Regions from separate parts of the Streptomyces sp. NPDC049040 genome, predicted to be linked through region 1. Evidence: riboswitches for the same ligand, from Rfam matches in the RefSeq annotation. Region 1 holds a riboswitch; each other region holds the start of a gene.
What was found. A riboswitch is a leader RNA that binds a small molecule or an ion and turns the genes downstream of it on or off. The one in region 1 is predicted to bind cyclic di-AMP.

Region 1 (4,516 bases):
TCGGCGATGTCGGAGCGCTGCGCGATGTACTGCCGCATCGGGTAGGCGAGGGCGATCACCAGGGCGCACAGCACCAGCGCGAGCAGCGCGGCCCGCCCGGTGAGCCTGTTGCGGCGGGCCGGACGCCGGGCGGCGGCGGCGCGGTAGACCCGCGCGTGCGCCTCCTGCCCGATGGCCTTGAGCCTGGCCGCGGTGGAGAACCGGTCGGATCCCACGCCGTAGCTCCCCTCGTACGTCCCGCAGGACGCCCGTCCTGCGGGACCGAACATACTGCCAGGCCTGCCCGTACGCCGGTACGTCCCCGCCCACGGTACGGGACCGGGTACGGGGACGTACGGACGCCAGGTGCCTCCCCCGCGGCGTCAGCCGCGCCGCGCGGGGCCGTACCGTGTCAGCCCTTGAAGCGCGGGAAGGCACTGCGGCCGGCGTAGACCGCGGCGTCGTCGAGGATCTCCTCGATACGCAGCAGCTGGTTGTACTTCGCGACGCGCTCGGAGCGGGCCGGGGCGCCGGTCTTGATCTGGCCGCAGTTGGTGGCGACGGCCAGGTCGGCGATGGTGACGTCCTCGGTCTCGCCCGAGCGGTGCGACATCATGCACTTGTAGCCGCTGCGCTGCGCCAGCTCGACGGCGTCCAGGGTCTCGGTCAGCGAGCCGATCTGGTTGACCTTCACCAGCAGCGCGTTGGCCGTGGCGTTGTCGATGCCCTTCTGCAGGCGCTCGGGGTTGGTGACGAACAGGTCGTCGCCGACGATCTGCACCTTGCTGCCGAGCTTGTCGGTGAGGACCTTCCAGCCGGACCAGTCGTCCTCGAACAGCGGGTCCTCGATCGAGACCAGCGGGTAGGCCGAGACCAGCTCCTCGTAGTACTCGGTCATCTCCGCGGCCGAGCGCTGCTTGCCCTCGAACTCGTACTTGCCGTCCTTGTAGAACTCGGAGGCGGCGACGTCCAGGGCGAGCGCGATGTCCTGGCCGGGGGTGTAGCCGGCCTGCTTGATCGCCTCGATGATCAGGTCGAGCGCGTCACGGTTGGAGCCGAGATTCGGCGCGAAACCGCCCTCGTCGCCCAGACCCGTGGACAGGCCGCGGGTCTTCAGCACGCCCTTGAGGGTGTGGTAGACCTCGGCGCCCCAGCGCAGCGCCTCGGAGAAGGACTCCGCGCCGATCGGCGCGATCATGAACTCCTGGATGTCGACGTTGGAGTCCGCGTGCGACCCGCCGTTGAGGATGTTCATCATCGGGACCGGCAGCACATGGGCGTTCGGGCCGCCGAGGTAGCGGAAGAGCGGCAGGTCGGACGCCTCGGAGGCGGCGTGCGCGACGGCCAGCGACACGCCGAGGATGGCGTTGGCGCCGAGCGAGGACTTGTCGGGGGTGGCGTCCAGGTCGAACATCGCCTGGTCGATCAGCCGCTGCTCGGTGGCGTCGTAGCCGACGAGCTCGGGGCCGATCTGCTCGATCACGGCGAGGACGGCCTTCTCGACGCCCTTGCCCTGATAGCGGTTCTTGTCGCCGTCGCGGAGTTCGAGGGCCTCGAAGGCACCGGTGGATGCGCCGGACGGTACTGCGGCCCGGCCCGTGCTGCCGTCATCGAGGCCGACCTCGACCTCGACGGTGGGGTTGCCTCGCGAGTCGAGGATTTCCCGGGCTACGACGACGTCGATGGACGGCACGTTGTCTCCTTCAGATGATGTCTTCTCGTCTTTTCCGGGACGAGCCTAACCGCCTCGGGCGCCCGCGCCGGTCCCCGGCCCGGCCCCTGAGACGGAAAACCGGCCGGGCACGCGGCGCCCCGGAGGCGAGCCGCGTACCCGGCCGGTCGGTGAGGTTCAGCCGGACGGTCAGCCGAGGTGCAGCTGCTGGCCCGGGTAGATCAGGTCGGCGTCCTTGACGCTGTCCTTGTTGAGCTCGAAGAGCTTGTGCCAGCCGCCGGCCACGTGGTGGCTCTTGGCGATGCCGGACAGGCTGTCGCCGGACACGACGGTGTAGTCACCCTTGTGGCCGGAGTGCCGCCGCCAGTCCGAAGCGGTGTGCTTGGCGGGCTTGGCGGTGCTCTTGGCGGGGGTGCTCTTCGCCGGGGTGCTCTTCGCCGGGGTGGCGGCCTTGGCCGGCGTGGAGGACGACGAGCCGCCGGGGTTGATGTCGGGCGACGGGCCGCCCGCGGTCAGGCCGCCGGCCGACGCGCAGGACCAGGCGCCGGGGCCCTGGATGGCGAGCAGCTTCTCTGCGGCCGCGATCTGCTGGTCCTTGGTGGCCAGGTCGGCGCGGGGGGCGTACTGCAGGCCGCCGGCCGCTTCCCAGCTGGACTGCGAGAACTGCAGGCCGCCGTAGTAGCCGTTGCCGGTGTTGATCGACCAGTTGCCACCGGACTCGCACTGCGCGACGGCGTCCCAGGTGGCCACGGAAGCGGCCGAGGATGACGTGGCGCCGATCAGCGGCACGGCGATGGCGGTGCCGGCGACACCGGCGAATGTGGCGAATCGGACCATCTTCGAGGCACGACGGTGCTTACCCATGTTTGTGTCCCTCACCGACGCCTACGAGGTCAGCTGTCGGGTTCGGGCGTGAGTTGCCCGGCCTGCACCCCCGTTCGACCTTCGAACGCGGATGCGCGGCTTCACCCCGAGCCGGACCGGTGGCGGCAGGCGTCGCAGCGCAGTGCTGTCCGTGCTGCGCGGCTTGCTGCCTCTGGTCCGGCGGAAGACCGTGGGTCCCCCGCTCCTGCCTGCGGCGCTTTCGCGTCGACTGTTCCCGTGGGCGCGGCGGCAGGACTCGGCGTTCCGCTCCGACGGGGCCCGCTGTGGCGAGCGGTTAGACGTTAAGCACACCGGACCCCGTTGAACAAACACTCGCGTTTCGGGCGCCAACTGCCGCGCGTCATTCGCCGACTGGACGAAGCCGCAGGTCGGAAGGCCGGATTTGAGCAGCGAGCGAGCAGCCGGTCACAGGTTTGGAGAGAGGCTTGTCACATCATCGTGTGACCCGGAAATACCCTACGTCCGTTTTGTCACCGGGCTTGCGCGGTACGGCTGTTCGGCCTTCCGGCGGTCGCGGCTCAGCCGAGACTGAGGATCTGTCCGGGTTTGATGAGGTTTGGATTGTCGCCGATCAGCTGGTGGTTGACGTCGTAGAGCCGGTGCCAGCCACCCGCGACGTCATGGTCGGCCGCGATCCCGGACAGCGAGTCACCCGCGCCGACCTTGTAGGCACCCGATGCCGTATCGGCGCTCGTGTCCGTATTGCCGGTGTTGCCAGTGTCGTTGGCATCCGGGGTGTTCGCGGTGAGCCCGGTGGTTTCGGTACGTGTCGCCCGGTCCGCCGCGGCCAGCGCCTCGTCGGAGGGGCTGTACGGCCGCGCGTGGCGGCCGCTGCCCTCGGTGGGGGTACCCGGGGCCGTGGGGTCGGCCGGGGCGGCGGGAGGGGCGCTCTGGACGGGGGTGCCGGGGTCGGTGGGGGCCGGGGTCGCCGTGCTCGTGCCGGAACCCGTCCCGGTGCCCGCGGTGGTGCCGGTGCCCGTGGCGGGGGTGGTCGGCGTGCCGGCGGCGGGCGGCGCGGTGGTCGTGCCGCCGGTGTCGGCGGGCGTGGACGGCGCCGCGGGGTCGGTCGGGGTGGCCGATGGCGTCCCGGTGTCCGCCGATGTGCCGGGGTCGGCCGCGGTGGGCTCCGGTGTGGCGGTGCCGCCCGGGTCCACATCCGGCTTCCCGGTGTCCTTCAGCAGTCCCGTGCCCTGCTCGCAGCCGGGCCAGGCGTCGGGGCCGAGGTCCGCGAGGATCTTCTCGGCCACGGCTATCTGCTGCGACCGGGAGGCCAGGTCGGGCCGCGGGGCGTACACCGTGCCGCCGTACTGGCTCCAGGTGTCCTGGGTGATGGCGAGGCCGCCGTAGAAGCCGTTGTGGGTGTCGGCGCTCCACAGGCCGCCGGTCTCGCACACGGCGACCTTGTCCCAGGTGCCGGCGTCCGCGGCGTGCGCGGCTCCCGCGCCCGCTCCCAGCAAGGGCAGCGCGAGTCCCGCGCCGGTCGCCGCGACCGTCACCATGGCCGCGGGGGCCTGGCGGGGGCGTCGGTGCCTGCCGTTCCCTGACGAGAGCATGAGGTCGCCTTTCTTCACAGCCTTACGCGCCCGCGCGGCCCGCCGTCGAACGGCAATTGCCGCGCACCGTGGGGACCGGCGCGTCCCGCGAGCCGTGCGTGCCTCGCGTTGACCGCAGAACGTAGCGGTGTTGACCAGGCGATCACAAGTCGATGTAGCGCTCATCACGTCGCGGTCACGGACCTGACGGTCAATCAGTTTCCCTGTGCGGCCGAAGGAGTGAAGGCCACGGGCAGTGTCCGCAGTCCACGCATGATCAGGCCGCCGCGCCGGCGCAGGTCGGCGGGATCCGCGGCGAGCCGCAGGTCCGGCAGCCGGGTGAGCAGCGTCGTGAGCGCGGTCCTGGCCTCCAGACGGGCCAGCGGCGCACCGAGGCAGTAGTGGATGCCGTGCCCGTACCCGAGATGCGGATTGTCGGCCCGCGCGA
Region 2 (4,516 bases), on a different contig from region 1:
GCCTACGAGCGGTACGCCCGTGAGGCGCTGCCGGAAGAGAGCGCCGATGTCCTGGTACGTGCCGACGACCCGCGGCATCCGGCGTGGACCGGCTGACGGCGCGGCACGGTCCCGCACCCCGGACCGCCTTGCCGTGGGGGTACGCGCCCCGCTAGCGTCCTCGAACACCATGACTGTCGCCACCGCGCCGCTGACCGCCGAGCACATACCCCTGGCCGTGCAGCGCTACGACCGCTGGTTCTCGCGCGCCCGGCGTCCCCCCTCCCAGCGGTCCTGGCTGGCCGACGGACCCGTGCGCGGCGACGAGCTGGTGGGCAAGCTGCACGCCGTCCCGGGTCTCGAGGCGTGCCGCGCCCTCGACGGCGACGGCAATCTGATCGGCTACCTCGCCGCCCAGCCGGTCACCCTCTCCCCGGACGACCCGGCGGCGCTGCGCACCCACCCGCGCTCCGCCCTGGTCCCCTACGGCGGCCACGCGCTGCCGGGCGGGCGGGAGACCGAGGTGCTGCGGTCGCTCTACGCCAAGGTCGCGGAGCGGCTGGTCGCCGACCGCCGCCTGGTGCACTACGTGCAGGTGCCCGCCGGGGAGGTCGCCACCGCCCCCTGGGCGGACCTGGGCTTCGGGCGCGAGCTGGTGCACGGCCTGATGGCGGTCAAGGCCAGGGGCCGCCAGCCGCGCGGCGTCGACGGCCTCGGCATCAGGCGGGCCGGTCCCGGCGACCTGCCGCAGGTGGGCCGGATGGCCGCCGAGTCGTCGCGGCGGCAGCGCGAGTCGGCGATGTTCCAGCCCCAGCCGGAGGGCGCGCTCGCCGCGCTGCGGCTGCACTACGCCGACGCGCTCGCCGACCCGCGCTGCGGTGCCTGGATCGCCTCCCGCAGGGGTGAGGAGATCGCCATGGTGCTGCTCGTCCCCGCCGTCCCTGACCCGGTGATACCGGAGTCCTGTGTCGAACTCGCCGAGGCGTACGTGGAGCCTTCCGCACGGGGCGAGGGCATCAGCCGGGTGCTGGTGGCGACCGCGCTTGCGTGGGCGTACGACAACGGCCACCGCTACATGTCGGCCCGCTGGCACTCCGCCTCGCCGCTGGCCGCCGGGCACTGGCCCGCGGTCGGCTTCCGGCCGGTCGGCTACCGGCTCAGCAGGAATCTCGACGCGCGGATCGGCGGGGCGCCGGGGAGTTACTGAAGCGGCGGCTGACGTGCCGTCGGCTGCAATTCAGGTCATAGGTCAAAATCCGGTGCAATTCCGGCATTTCGCAGTGAGGTGGCTCACTGTCCCGCCGTCGAGTGACAGGCGTCACCGCGGGAACACGGTCCGGCTTCCCCGCGACACCCACTGTTCCCGACCTGCCCCGTTTGTCACCCCTCGCCCCTCGATGGTCCACCCGCCGTGACGGCCGCGCACACGTACCGCCGTACCGGGATGGCGAGGAGTAACCGCCGGTACGGGCGGAATGGTGCGGCATGCCGCGTTTGGTTGCCCGCCGCTCCGGGGGTCGTCTAGCTTCGCCGTACCGCGGGCAGGACGCCCGCGGCATCCGCCGGGCGGGACGCCGAATCCTGCCGCCGCCCGGTACCGGGAACAGCCGAGCAACTCAGGGCAGGAGCGGGGGACCCAGGCAAGCCGCCGTCCGGGAGCACCGGACGGCTCGGGGTGAAGCCGCGCCGCCGTACGCGCAACCGCACAGCGCGGACACGGCGGGACGCGGCCGGGCATCTCCTGCCCGAACCCGACAGCTCACCTCGCAGGCGTAGGAGAGGAATTCCCCCATGCCCGCAAAGGGACAGCACCGCAAGCCCCGCTCGCTCAACAGCCTCACCCGGGTGTGCATCGCCGCCGGCACCGGAGGCGTCGCCCTCGCGCTGCCGCTGGTCACCGTCGGCCACGCGTCCGCCGCGGAGCCGGCCAAGGCGTCCGCCGCCGTGTCGGCCAAGGCCCAGTACACCGTGGCCCCCGGCGACACCCTGTCGAAGATCGCCACCGCCCACCACGTCAAGGGCGGCTGGAAGGCGCTGTACAAGGCCAACGAGAAGGTCATCGGCACCAACCCGAGCCTGATCCGCCCCGGCCTGCACCTCACGCTGAACACCGCCCCGGTCAAGGCCGCGCCCGCCCCGGCGAAGAAGGCCGCCCCGGCCCCGGCGAAGAAGGCCGCGCCCGCCGCTGCCAAGAAGGCCGTCAGCTCCAGCGGCTACACCAAGCCGGTCGGCGACGCGGCCATCGGCACCCCGTACCACGCCCAGGGCTCCAACTGGTCGTCCGGCTACCACACCGGTGTCGACTTCCTGGTCTGGAGCGGCACCCCGGTCCACTCCGTCGCCGCGGGCACCGTGATCCACGCGGGCGCGGACGGCTCCTACGGCAACGACGTGATCATCCGGCACGCCGACGGCAAGTACACCCTGTACGGCCACCTGACCAACCCGGTCGTCTCGGTCGGCCAGACCGTCACCGCGGGCCAGGAGATCGGCATATCCGGCGCCACCGGCAACGTCACGGGCCCGCACCTGCACTTCGAGGTGCGCACCACCCCCGACTACGGCTCCGACATCGACCCGGTCGCCTACCTCGCCGCGCACGGCGTCACCATCTGATCCACCCGACGCCCCAGGACGTGCCCGCCCGGTCTTCACCACCGGGCGGGCACCGCCGTTTCCCGGCCGCCGTCCCTGTACGGCCGGCGCCTTCCGCGATCAGTCGAACAGCCCGGCCAGTTCACCGCGGGAGACCACGCCGAGCTTCGGATACGCCTTGTAGAGGTGGTAGCCGACGGTCCGCGGGCTCAGGAACAGCCGGGCCGCGATGTCCTTGTTGGACAGCCCTTCCGCGGCGAGCCGTACGATCTGCGACTCCTGCGGGGTGAGCCCCGCAGCCGCGTCCACCGGGCCGCTCTCCCGGCCCGCCTCTGGCACCGCACCGCCCGCCGCGCCCAGCTCACCGCGGGCCCGGTCCGCCCACGGGCGCGCGCCGAGCCTCTCGAAGGCGTCGAGGGCGCCGCGCAGCCGCACCCTGGCCTCGTTCTTGCGCCGCGCCCGCCGCAGCCACTCCCCGTACAGCAGCTCCGTGCGGGCCGACTCCATGGCGCGCCGGTGCGGGTCGTGCGCCGCCAGCGCATCGAGGAAGTAGGCCTCCGCCTCCGCGTCCGGCGCCCGCAGGGCCCGGCAGCGGGCCACCAGCGCCGCCGCCCACTGCTGCCCGGTGCGCGCCGCCCACGCCTCGAACCGGGCGAAGGATGCGTCCGCCCGCCCGGGCACGCCGAGCCGGACCGCCGCCTCCACCAGGTCGGGCACGCTGCGGGTCGCGCAGATGTGATGGCGCACCGACTCCTCGCCGAGCAGCGCGAACCGGTCGAGCGCCGCCCGTGCCCGGCCGAGCCCCAGCTCCAGCAGGCCCTGCGACCAGTACGCCCATGGGGCGCCCGGCGCCATCGCCGTACCCGAGCCGCCCGCCAGCGCCGCGTCCACCAGCCGGCGGCAGCCGTCCTCGTCGCCGCGCACCGCCGCGATGTGCGCCAGGGCGCTGCTCAGCTGGCTCACCCACTGGCGCTGCCCGGTGTCGGCGGCGATCCGCAGCCCCTCGGCGGCGGTCGCCGCCGCGTCGTCGAAGCGGCCGTCGAAGATCTCCGCCTCCGCCCGGAAGAACATGATCGTGGTGAGCCGCCCCACCCCGCCGCTCTCCCGGCTCTCCGCGGCGAGTGCCGTCGTCAGCTCGTGCGACTGCGCGTCCTGGCCCAGTGTCAGGCCCACCCCGCAGAGCATCACCAGGTCCCGCGGGTCGACCCGGCCGCCGTGCGCCGCCCTGGCCGCCGCACCCGCCTCACCGACGTCGGGCGGCACCCGCCCGGCCGCGTCACGTCCGAGGGCGCCGGTCAGGAAGCGGGCGACCGGCAGGATCGCGGCGTCCGCCGGCAGGTCGAGCGCGGCCAGCCGCTCGACGGTGTCCGCGACCTCGTCGGCGCCGAGATACCAGGCGGTGTGCGTGGCCTGCACCAGCATCCGCGCCGCCCGCGCGGGATCGCCCGCCGCGGCCAGGCCTGCCCCCTCGGTGAGCAGCCGGTGCGCCCCGGGGAAGTCGCCCTCCCAGAAGCCGGCCAGGCCGCGGACGTGCAGCGACCGCGCCATTGCCTGCCCCGCGGCGTCACCGCCCGCGGCTGCGGCCGAGCGGGCGGCGAGCTCCGCGAAGGAGCGGGCCCGCGGGATCTCGCCGGCCTCCGAGGCGGACTCGGCGGCCAGCAGCAGGCGGCGCAGCCGGGCCCGCGGGTCGGTGCTGAGGCGGGCGGCCCTGTCGTAGGCGGCGGCCGCGGCGGTGTGGCCGCTGCGCTCCCTGGCCCGGCCCGCGGTCTCCTCCAACGCGGTCGCCACGTCCTCGTCCGGCCCTGTCGCCGCGGCGGCCAGGTGCCACGCCCGGTGGTCGGGGTCGCGCTCCGGATCGGCGGCGCCGGCCAGGGCGCGATGAGCGGCGAGGCGTTCCGGCAGCGCGGCCCGCTGGTGGATCGCCGCCCGCACCAGCGGGTGG
Region 3 (4,516 bases), on a different contig from region 1:
TCATCGGGCACCCGGCCCGACCCCGACGCGGCATGCATTCCGCGCCCATGGGCGGACGTGGCCCCCGCGAACGCCGGTCCGTGCCTCAGGGCTTCCGTGCGACGGCCGCCTCGACCATGGCCACCAGATCGGTCAGGTCCGCTTCGAACTCCGCCTCCCAGTCGACCGGCTGGTCCAGATGGCCGGCCAGCGCGCCATGCCCTGGCAGCGTGCCGGTCGGCAACTGCCCGCGCCGCCCCCGCGGATCGAGGCTGCCGGGTCCGAACCGGCCACCGGCCTCGGAGGCGATCCAGCCGAGGACGAACGTGCTCACCAGCCGCTCCAGCCGCGGGACTTCGGCCGGCGAAATCCCCGCGTCGAGCAGGACGGTGTAGAGCAGGTCGACGGTGCGCACGGCGTCCGGCGCGACGGCGGGCCGCGAGAACAGCAGACCGGCCGCCCACGGGTGCCCCAGCGAGAGGGTGCGGGCGGTGCGGGCGAACAGCCGCAGCCGCTCGCGCCACTCGCTCTCCTGCGAGGCCGCGCCCGGCGCCGCCTCGTACAGCCGCCCCAGCATCCGCCCCACCAGGGCGTCGAGCAGGCCGCCCTTGTCCTTGACGTGCGGGTAGAGGGCCATCGGCGTCAGGCCGACGGCCTGTGCGACCGCCCGCATCGACAGCCCCTCGAGGCCGCGCTCGTCGGCGATCGCCTCGGCGGCGTCCAGGATTTCTTCCCGTTTCCCACTCATGGCTCTACACTGTAGATCTATACACTGTAGATCACTTACGGGAGGCGATGTGCTCGCAGTGGAGGGACTGGTCAAGAGCTACGGGAGCCGGCGCGCGCTGGACGGCTTCTCGCTCACCGTGCGGCCCGGCGAGATCGCCGGGCTCATCGGGCACAACGGGGCGGGCAAGACCACGTTCGTGGAGGTGGTGACCGGTCTGGTCCGACCGGACACGGGCCGGGTGGCGGTCTGCGGTGTCGACGCGACGGCCGCGCCCCGGGCCGCCCGCGCCGTACTCGGCGTCGCCCCGCAGGACATCGCCCTCTACCCGAGGCTCACCGTCCGCGAGCAGCTGCGGCTGTTCGCCGGCCTGGCCGGACTGCGGCGCGCCGCCGCCGGCCGCGCCGCCGGGCGGATCGCCGAGGAACTGCTGCTCACCGACGTGCTCGACCGGCCCTGCGCGGCACTCTCCGGCGGCCAGCGGCGCAGGACCCAGGCAGCCGCCGCGATGGTCGGCGCTCCGCGGGTGCTGCTGCTCGACGAGCCGACGGCGGGGGCCGACCCGCAGACCCGGCAGGCGCTCCTCTCGGCCGTACGGTCCAGGGCCGCCGCCGGCGCCGCGGTCGTCTACACCACCCACTACCTGCCGGAATTGGTCGACCTGGACGCGACCCTCGCGGTCGCACGGGCCGGCCGGGTGGTCGCACGCGGCGAGCGCGCCGCCCTCACCGCCGGGCTCCCGGGCGAGATCCGGGTCACCCTCGATCCGGCGGCGCCTTCCCTACGCTCCGGCCTGCCCCAGGAGCTGCGCTCCAGGAGCCGCACCGATCCCGACGGGGTACTGCGGATCAGCAGCGCCGACCCGCCCGCCGACCTGGCCGCGCTGCTCGCCGCGGGCTGCGCACCGCTGACCGTCGACGTACGCAGCCCGGACCTGGACGACCTCTACCGGGCGCTCGCCGAGGAGGCTCCGTATGCGGCCTGACACCCGCGGCTTCCTGCTGCGCACCGGAGTGCTGGTCCGGCTCAACACGACCGTGCTGCTGCGTGAACCGGGCCCGCTGCTCGGCAGGATCGTCATGCCGGTGGTGGTGCTGCTCGCGCTGCGCCCGCTCTACGAGGCGGCGCAGGGGGCGGCGGACGGGACCGCGCAGGCGGTGATCGGGTCGCTGGTGACGTTCTCGCTGCTCGCGCTGTCGATCGTGGGCACCTCGATCCTGTCCGAGCGGACCTGGCGGACCTGGGACCGGCTGCGGACGACCCCCGCGGGGGCGGCCGAACTCCTGCTCGGCAAGGCGGTGCCGGTCTTCTGCGTGCTCGCCGCCCAGCAGGCGGTGGTGCTCGGCTTCGGCGTGGCCGTGCTGGGGATGCCGGTCGCAGCGCCGCTGCTGCTGCTGGCGGCGTGTGCCGCCTGGGGGCTCGCGCTGCTCGGCCTCGGCACCGCGCTCGGCGTACTCGCCCGCAGCCCCGGCCAGTTGGCGGCCCTGCACGACATCGGCGCGCTGGTGCTCACCACGTTGGGCGGCGCGCTGGTGCCGGTGGCCGAACTGCCGGGCTGGGCCCGTGCCATCGCGCCCGCCTCGCCGGGGTATTGGGCCGCGCACGCGCTGCGTGCCGCCGCTGCCGGCGACACCGCGGGTACCCTCGCCGCGGTCGCGGTGCTGCTCGGTGTGGCGTCGGCGGCAGGCGCGGTCGCCGCCCTGCGCATCACACGCGGGTGGGGCCGGGCCGCGACCGTGTGACCGGTCAGGGCCCGCCGCGGGCGTGCCGGGCGGGTGCCCACCGCGGTCCGGGGTGCGCCGGGCGCGCGTTGGGCGCCGTCGCGGGCGCGTTGCGCAGCATGCCCGACACGCCGGGCGGACGTCACACCCGGCCGTACCACACGCTCCTGGTCCAGATGTGTTCCAGCCGGACCCGCGCGCCGGTCTTGGGCGCGTGCCAGATCTCGCCACCGCCTGCGTAGATCCCGACGTGGTAGACGGACGACGCCGCGGAACCGGCGTGGAAGAACACCAGGTCGCCCGCGCGGCGCGCGGAGGCGGAGACGTGCCTGGTGCTGCGGTACTGCGCCGCCGCGGTGCGCGGCAGCTTCTTGCCCGCCTGCTTGAACGAGTACAGCGTCAGGCCCGAGCAGTCGAAGCGGCTGGGGCCGGTGGCGCCCCACTGGTAGGGCGAGCCCTGCTTGGAGGCCGCCACGCCGAGGGCCTTCACGGCCATCGTGGCGGCGCCCGCCTGCTGTGCCGCACCCGGCAGCAGCGCGGGTACGGCGACTGCCGCGGCCGTGAACAGGGACGCGGCCCCGATCCGTGACAGCCGTGCGGACAGGACGTGAGGCGCGGTCATGCGCAACCCTTCGTCGTCAGCCTGCGAAGGATGACCTGTCGGGTTCGGGCAGGCGAAGATGCCCGGCCGCATGCAGCGGCTTCACCCCAAGAGGTGGCCCGTACGTGCTCCGGGCCGGCCCCGTCGTGCCTGGGTCCTCCGCTCCCGCCGTTGCACTCGTGTCGACCTGGCATCCACACGCCGGCGGGACTCGGCGTCCGTGCGGACCGCCCCGCCACGGCGGCGGGGGCTTGTCGTCACTACGGATCGTGACGCACCCGGCACGTCGGCACCGGGCGGGAAACGCCCGATGTGATTCTCGTCACAGCGCCGCTGCCCGAGTGCCGACGCTGGGCCCTTCGGGTGGTCCGCGCTTTCGCCGGCCTGTGTGACCTGCGCGCTTGCCGAGCGTCGGCAGGCGGGCGCGCAACCGCGCCCCCGGTCCGCGCCGGGGTCGCCGATCCGCCAATGGGCTGAGCCGGTGTTCGGCCGAACCGGGGTCGGCCGTGCCGCTGAGTGACGATCACGGCCGACGATCCCTCAGTCCGCCCCCGCCCGCCCTGCTTGGGGCCGGCGGCCTGTCCGGCGCGCGACCGTCAGCCGGGCGGCGGCGTGCGCTGCTCGGGCGGCACCGCGGCGAGCGACGACCGGCGTTCGCCGTCCAGGACCCGCAGCGCCCGCCCCAGCGTGGCGTGATGCATCTCCGTCTCGCCGCGCAGGTGCATCACCGTCAGCGCCTCGCGCAGCGCCACCGCGCGACCCACCAGCGCCTGGGCCGCGCGCAGCGCCGAGTAGGTGTCCGCGGTGCGCGCGGGGTTGATCCTGCCGAGCAGGTCGACGACCTCGAGGTAGCAGTCGATCAGCTCGCCCTCGGAGCGGGTCAGCGCCGGCAGCGGCGGCAGTTCCGGCACCACGGGGCCTCACCGCAGGCCGTAGGAGGGACTGTTGGCCTTGCGGCTGGTGGTCAGCCGGTCCACCAGGCCGTAGGCGACGGCGGCTTCGGCGTCGAAGACCTTGTCCCGCTCGATGTCGGTGCGGATCCGCTCGATGTCCTGGCCGGTGTGCCGGGCCAGCAGCGTCTCCAACCGCTCGCGGGTGCGGAGCAGTTCCCTCGCCTGGATCTCCAGGTCCGACACGTCGCCCTGCACCACGTCGCCCAGCGACGGCTGGTGGACCAGGATCCGCGCCCCCGGGGTGATCATGCGCTTGCCCGGTGCGCCGGCCGTCAGCAGCACCGCGGCCGCCGAGGCCGCCTGCCCGATGCAGACCGTGGCCACGTCGCAGGTGACGAACTGCATCGTGTCGTAGATCGCGGTCATGGCGGAGAAGGAGCCGCCCGGCGAGTTGATGTAGAGGTGGATGTCCTGATCCGGGGAAGCGCTCTCCAGATGGATGAGCTGGGCCATCACGTCGTTCGCCGAGGTGTCGTCGATCTGGGTGCCCAGGAAGACGATCCGCTCCTGGAGCAGCTTGGAGTAGGGGTCCATG
Region 4 (4,516 bases), on a different contig from region 1:
GCCTACGTGAAGCGGCACTTCGGGCGCTACGGCGACTTCGGCGGGCTGACCACAGTCCACCCGAACCGCACCTTCAGCGGTGAACTCGACCTGGATGTCGACGGGGTGGCGGTGCGGCTGATCGAGGTGGGGCCCGCGCACACGGCGGGCGACCTGATCGTCCACCTGCCGGAGGAGGGCGTGGTCTGCGGGGGCGACGTCGTCTTCAACGAGGACCACCCGGTGCACTGGGCCGGCCCCCTGGAGTCGGTGCACCGCGCCTGCGAGCGCATCCTTGCCTGCGACCCCGAGGTGATCGTGCCCGGTCACGGGCCGCTGATGACGCCCGCTGACCTGCGCCGTCACGCCGACTACCTGCTGGAGCTGCGGGACGCCGTGCACCGTGGCCACGAGGCGGGCCGACCGCTGCCGGTGCTCGCCGCCGAGCTGATCGCAGAAGACCCCCGCCCGAGCTGGGGACTGCCCGAGCGGATGGCCATCCTCGCCGCAGTCGAATACCGGGCGCTGGACGGCGCCACCGATCGGGCCGACCTGCTGGCCTTGGTCGGCTTCGCGGCCGGTTTCGCCCAGCACGGGGACACGGACGCGGAGGGGGACACGGACGCGAGCGGGGATGCGGACGGCGGGAAGGCCGAGCACGGCGGCGACGGTTCGGCAGGCGGCCCGGCCGACAGCAGCGGCTCGAACGGCGGAAGCGGCATCGCGGCGCGGTGAGCGGTACGGCCGCGGGCAAGCGCCGGGGGGCGGCCGCCTTGCGCGATCGGCGGGCCTGCCTGCCGGCTCGGGCCCGCATGCCGACGGCCCCGGCGTCGGGGGGGGTGTACGCCGGGGCCGCCGGCTGTTCTTGGGGCGGCCGGCCGTGAGGCCTGCGGGGTGGTGCGGGTGGACAGCTTCCGCAGGCCCTAGCGGGCCTGGGGACGGGCGCCTCGCGGGTGCGCGGGTGCCTCAGATGGCGACGTCATGACCGTGGAGCCAGGGCACCGGGTCGACCGGCGCGCCACCGCCGGGCCGTACTTCGAGGTGCAGGTGCGGCCCCGGTACGTTCCCGGTCGCGCCGACCCGGCCGATCGTGTCGCCGGTGACGACCTGGCCGGACGTGGCGACCATCGTCGACAGGTGGCAGTACCACAGCTCGGTGCCGTCATCGAGGCGGAGGACCACCCGATAGCCGAACGAGCCGGCCCAGCCCGCCGAGGTGACCGTGCCGCTGTGGACGGCGTGCACCGGGGTGCCGGTGGGGGCGGCGAAGTCCTGGCCGGTGTGGGTCGCCCACATGTTGCCGGACTCGCCGAAGGCGGTGGTGAGCGTGTAGGACGCCACGGGCTTGACGTAGGAGGCGGCGAGCCGGGCGAGCCGCTCCGCCTCTGCCTTCGCCTCGGCCTCGGCGGCCGCCTTGGCCTTCGCCTCGGCTTCGGCCTTCGCGGCGGCGGCCTGCTCGCGCACCTTGCGGGCCGCTGCCGCCTTGGCCGCCTGCTCGGCCGCGGCCTTCGCCGCCGCCTCACGCTCGGCCCTGGCAGCGGCTTCGCGCTGCCGGGTGACCTGGTCGATGATGCGGGTGCGGAGCGCCTCGCCGGGATCGGTGGCCACGGCCGGGGCCGCGGCCGCGTCCTCGCCCGTCTCCCCGGCGGCGGCCGTCCGGCCGACAGCGGAGGGGTCGTACGACGGGGTGCCGACCTCGACTTCCGGCTGAGCGGCCGGGACGGCGGGCGTGGGGAGCGCGTCGGGGAAACCCGGTGCGTCCGGCAGCGAGATGGGGGCGGCGGGGGGCGCGTCGGCGGCCGCGGCCACTCCACCGGCGCCGACCGCGGCCATCGCCGCGATACCGAGCACGGCGGAGCCCACCGCGGCACCGCGGGCGGGGAATCCGGCCCGCTGCCGGGGAAGTCGGAGCTGGCTGCGCAGGCCCGCGGCCTCGGATCCGTAGTCGTATCCGGCGTCGGCCGGGGAGGCGGCGGGGCCGTCGGCGGGGACGGCGGACGGCGGAAGCTCGTCCCGCTCCCCGAAGGGCCACTCCCCGGTCGGTTCTGCTACCGGGGCAGGAGCGTAGGCAGGCTGGTTGGACGCCACGGGGGCGCACTCCTTTCCTTCCCTCTCGCCTACCGGGTTAGCTGACGGGTTCGGAGCAGGAAGGTCTCCTACGGGCCTGACGGCTGCCCGATTCACCCCATTGGACCCCTTCCGCGGTAGCGGAAGGGCGGGTCCCCGGTTCCCGCGGACGGGATTCGGCAAGCGCACGGTGCCGCCTGTACGGCGGCGATGACGACCGCGCTGCGTTATCGAACGTTAATAGAGCCGGAGAGGTTTTCCAAGCCGAACGGGAGAGTTGGGGACGGGAACCAATCGGACGGGGCGTACCGAGAACGTATGAACCGGACAGTGGGCGTGGCCAGGCGGTGATGTGAGCGTACGCCAGTCGTTATCGGCGGAACCGGCACGGCTACGGGCGGTGAGCCGACGACGGCGGGGCGCAGCGACGCGGGCGCGGGCACGGGTGGGCGGGGGCGCGGGTGAGGGCGCGGGCGCGCACGGGCGCGCGGGCGGGGATGTCCGCAGGGCAGGCACCGGCGCGCCAGTGGTCTGGTCCTGTGCCAATTGGCGAATCGCTTGGCATGCCACGCACAGGCACCGCACGATGGGCGAGCCCGATGTTCTTGTCATGCACCCGCCCCACCATGACGCCTCAGGGAGCCCTCGATGGACCGCACCAACCCCGCGCCACCGAGCCGCCGTTCGCTGATCCGCGGCGGCCTCGGCCTCGGCGCCGCCGCCACCGCGGGCCTGGCCGCCGGCCTCCGGCCCGCAGGCGCCGTCCAGGCCGCCGCCACACCCGCAGCCGCCGTCGACTACCCGTCAGCCCTCTGGGCGCCGGCCAGCACCGGCAACTACACCGCCTCCAGCCGGCCGTCCGCCTACCCGGTCAACCTGGTGGTCATCCACGTGACCCAGGAGACCTTCGCCGACACCATCTCGCTCTTCCAGAACCCCGCCCACGCCGCCGCGTCGCACTACGTCGTCCGGTCCGCCGACGGCGCCATCGACCAGTGCGTCCGGGAGCGCGACATCGCCTGGCACGCGGGCAACTGGGACTACAACACCCGCAGCATCGGCATCGAGCACGAGGGCTGGGTGGACCAGCCGTCCTACTTCACCACCGCGCTCTACCACGCGTCGGCGGCGCTGACCGCGGAGATCTGCGACAAGTACGGCATCCCCAAGGACCGGAACCACATCATCGGCCACTCCCAGGTCCCCGGCACCGACCACACCGACCCCGGCCCCAACTGGGACTGGGTGCGCTACATGCGGCTGGTCAACGGGGTCTGACCGGCCGGGTCCTGCCCCTCACGGTCACCGCCCCCCGCCGGGGTCCCCGCCGCCGTCCCCGCCGGGGTCGTCCAGCGGGAACATGACGCTGAGCCGGGGCAGATTGCGGGCCGCCTCCTCCTCGTCGCGTGCGGTCCAGCGGCTCCCCGACGGGTCACGGCCGCCGGACGGCACGTGCGGCGGGGTGCCGTGGCCCGCGGCTTCCTCCGCGCGGCGCTGGGCGGCACGTACTGCGGCGTAGAAGGCGTCGCCGAAGTCGTCCGACGGGCCGGTCGCCATCTCGTACGCCTGGAGCCCGAGGGTGTCGAGGGTCGGCCATCCCGGCCGGTCCTCGGCGGACCAGGCGGCTCTGGGGCGACCGGCCAGCCGGAAGACGTCGGGCGCGTAGGCCAGGACGTCGGGGTCGTTCACTGCGGCCTCGAAGACGGCCCGGCCCAGGCCCATCATCCAGTGCTGGAAGGATCTGAATGCGTCGTCGGAACACCAGCCGCCGTGGATCCGGTCCGCCGCCCCCCAGAGATTCCAGGTGAAAGCCTCGTCGGTTGCCAGTTCGAGGCAGGCCTGAAAGCCCACGATCTCTTCGGCGGGCAGCCGGGCGAGCGCGTGGCGCAGCCAGACATCGCGCTTGTCGCCGCCGATTCCGTGCCGCCGGGAGTCCTCAAGGAGGGCCCAGAAGGAGTCGGTGTCCATGGGTACTGACTATGCCAGGGGCGCCTTGCCGCTCCAATTTCCCTACCGAAAAGCTCAGTTGGTGGACACAGCGGAGGCCCCTGGGTCCCGCGGACCGCCGGCGGGAGCCGGGCCCGGCGGACCGCCCGGCGCAGGAATGGCGTGGCGCATCCGCCGACCCGCCCGCCGCGCGGCGCCACTTGGGCCCCGGCCATCCCACCGGCAACAGGTCCAGCGCCGCAGACCGCCCGTCCGGGTCACGAGGCGGCGTCGCGCGCCCGGCCGGTCATGTCCGGCCGTTTCGGCCGGAAACCATCATTGGCACCGCCAAACATCGAAAAGAAGCGCATACTCGTCCCTATACGCGCGGGGTCGCACGCCCCGGCTCGGCAATCCAATCCGCGGACATTCACGGTCGGAAACACGTCCCGATACCGGCCCCATTCCGCGCCTTTGCGAAAACATCCGGAGTATTGCCTTCAACACCCCTTTCCTTTCGCCCGTCCGGGTGACTGGCAGGCTT

Region 2: it holds a riboswitch for cyclic di-AMP, as region 1 does, so the genes downstream of both, ACGFMP_RS10550 (peptidoglycan DD-metalloendopeptidase family protein) here and ACGFMP_RS22235 (transglycosylase family protein) in region 1, are expected to answer to the same signal.
Region 3: it holds a riboswitch for cyclic di-AMP, as region 1 does, so the genes downstream of both, ACGFMP_RS16005 (C40 family peptidase) here and ACGFMP_RS22235 (transglycosylase family protein) in region 1, are expected to answer to the same signal.
Region 4: it holds a riboswitch for cyclic di-AMP, as region 1 does, so the genes downstream of both, ACGFMP_RS35185 (M23 family metallopeptidase) here and ACGFMP_RS22235 (transglycosylase family protein) in region 1, are expected to answer to the same signal.

The regions. Positions count from the first base shown of each region.
Region 1 covers NZ_JBICTO010000008.1:236,630-241,145, reverse strand. The annotation lists gene ACGFMP_RS22245 (septum formation initiator family protein) at 1-215, opposite strand, end outside; gene eno (phosphopyruvate hydratase) at 392-1,672, opposite strand; gene ACGFMP_RS22235 (transglycosylase family protein) at 1,841-2,515, opposite strand; cyclic di-AMP (ydaO/yuaA leader) riboswitch at 2,519-2,742, opposite strand; gene ACGFMP_RS22230 (transglycosylase family protein) at 3,055-4,089, opposite strand; gene ACGFMP_RS22225 (cytochrome P450) at 4,284-4,516, opposite strand, start outside.
Region 2 covers NZ_JBICTO010000003.1:306,323-310,838, reverse strand. The annotation lists gene ACGFMP_RS10560 (uridine kinase) at 1-96, shown strand, start outside; gene ACGFMP_RS10555 (GNAT family N-acetyltransferase) at 170-1,186, shown strand; cyclic di-AMP (ydaO/yuaA leader) riboswitch at 1,575-1,765, shown strand; gene ACGFMP_RS10550 (peptidoglycan DD-metalloendopeptidase family protein) at 1,771-2,595, shown strand; gene ACGFMP_RS10545 (AAA family ATPase) at 2,695-4,516, opposite strand, start outside.
Region 3 covers NZ_JBICTO010000005.1:104,666-109,181, forward strand. The annotation lists gene ACGFMP_RS15990 (TetR/AcrR family transcriptional regulator) at 86-727, opposite strand; gene ACGFMP_RS15995 (ABC transporter ATP-binding protein) at 777-1,691, shown strand; gene ACGFMP_RS16000 (ABC transporter permease) at 1,681-2,448, shown strand; gene ACGFMP_RS16005 (C40 family peptidase) at 2,570-3,049, opposite strand; cyclic di-AMP (ydaO/yuaA leader) riboswitch at 3,053-3,226, opposite strand; gene ACGFMP_RS16010 (hypothetical protein) at 3,625-3,942, opposite strand; gene ACGFMP_RS16015 (ATP-dependent Clp protease proteolytic subunit) at 3,949-4,516, opposite strand, start outside.
Region 4 covers NZ_JBICTO010000028.1:39,424-43,939, forward strand. The annotation lists gene ACGFMP_RS35180 (MBL fold metallo-hydrolase) at 1-714, shown strand, start outside; gene ACGFMP_RS35185 (M23 family metallopeptidase) at 946-2,067, opposite strand; cyclic di-AMP (ydaO/yuaA leader) riboswitch at 2,079-2,238, opposite strand; gene ACGFMP_RS35190 (N-acetylmuramoyl-L-alanine amidase) at 2,695-3,324, shown strand; gene ACGFMP_RS35195 (DUF4240 domain-containing protein) at 3,349-4,014, opposite strand.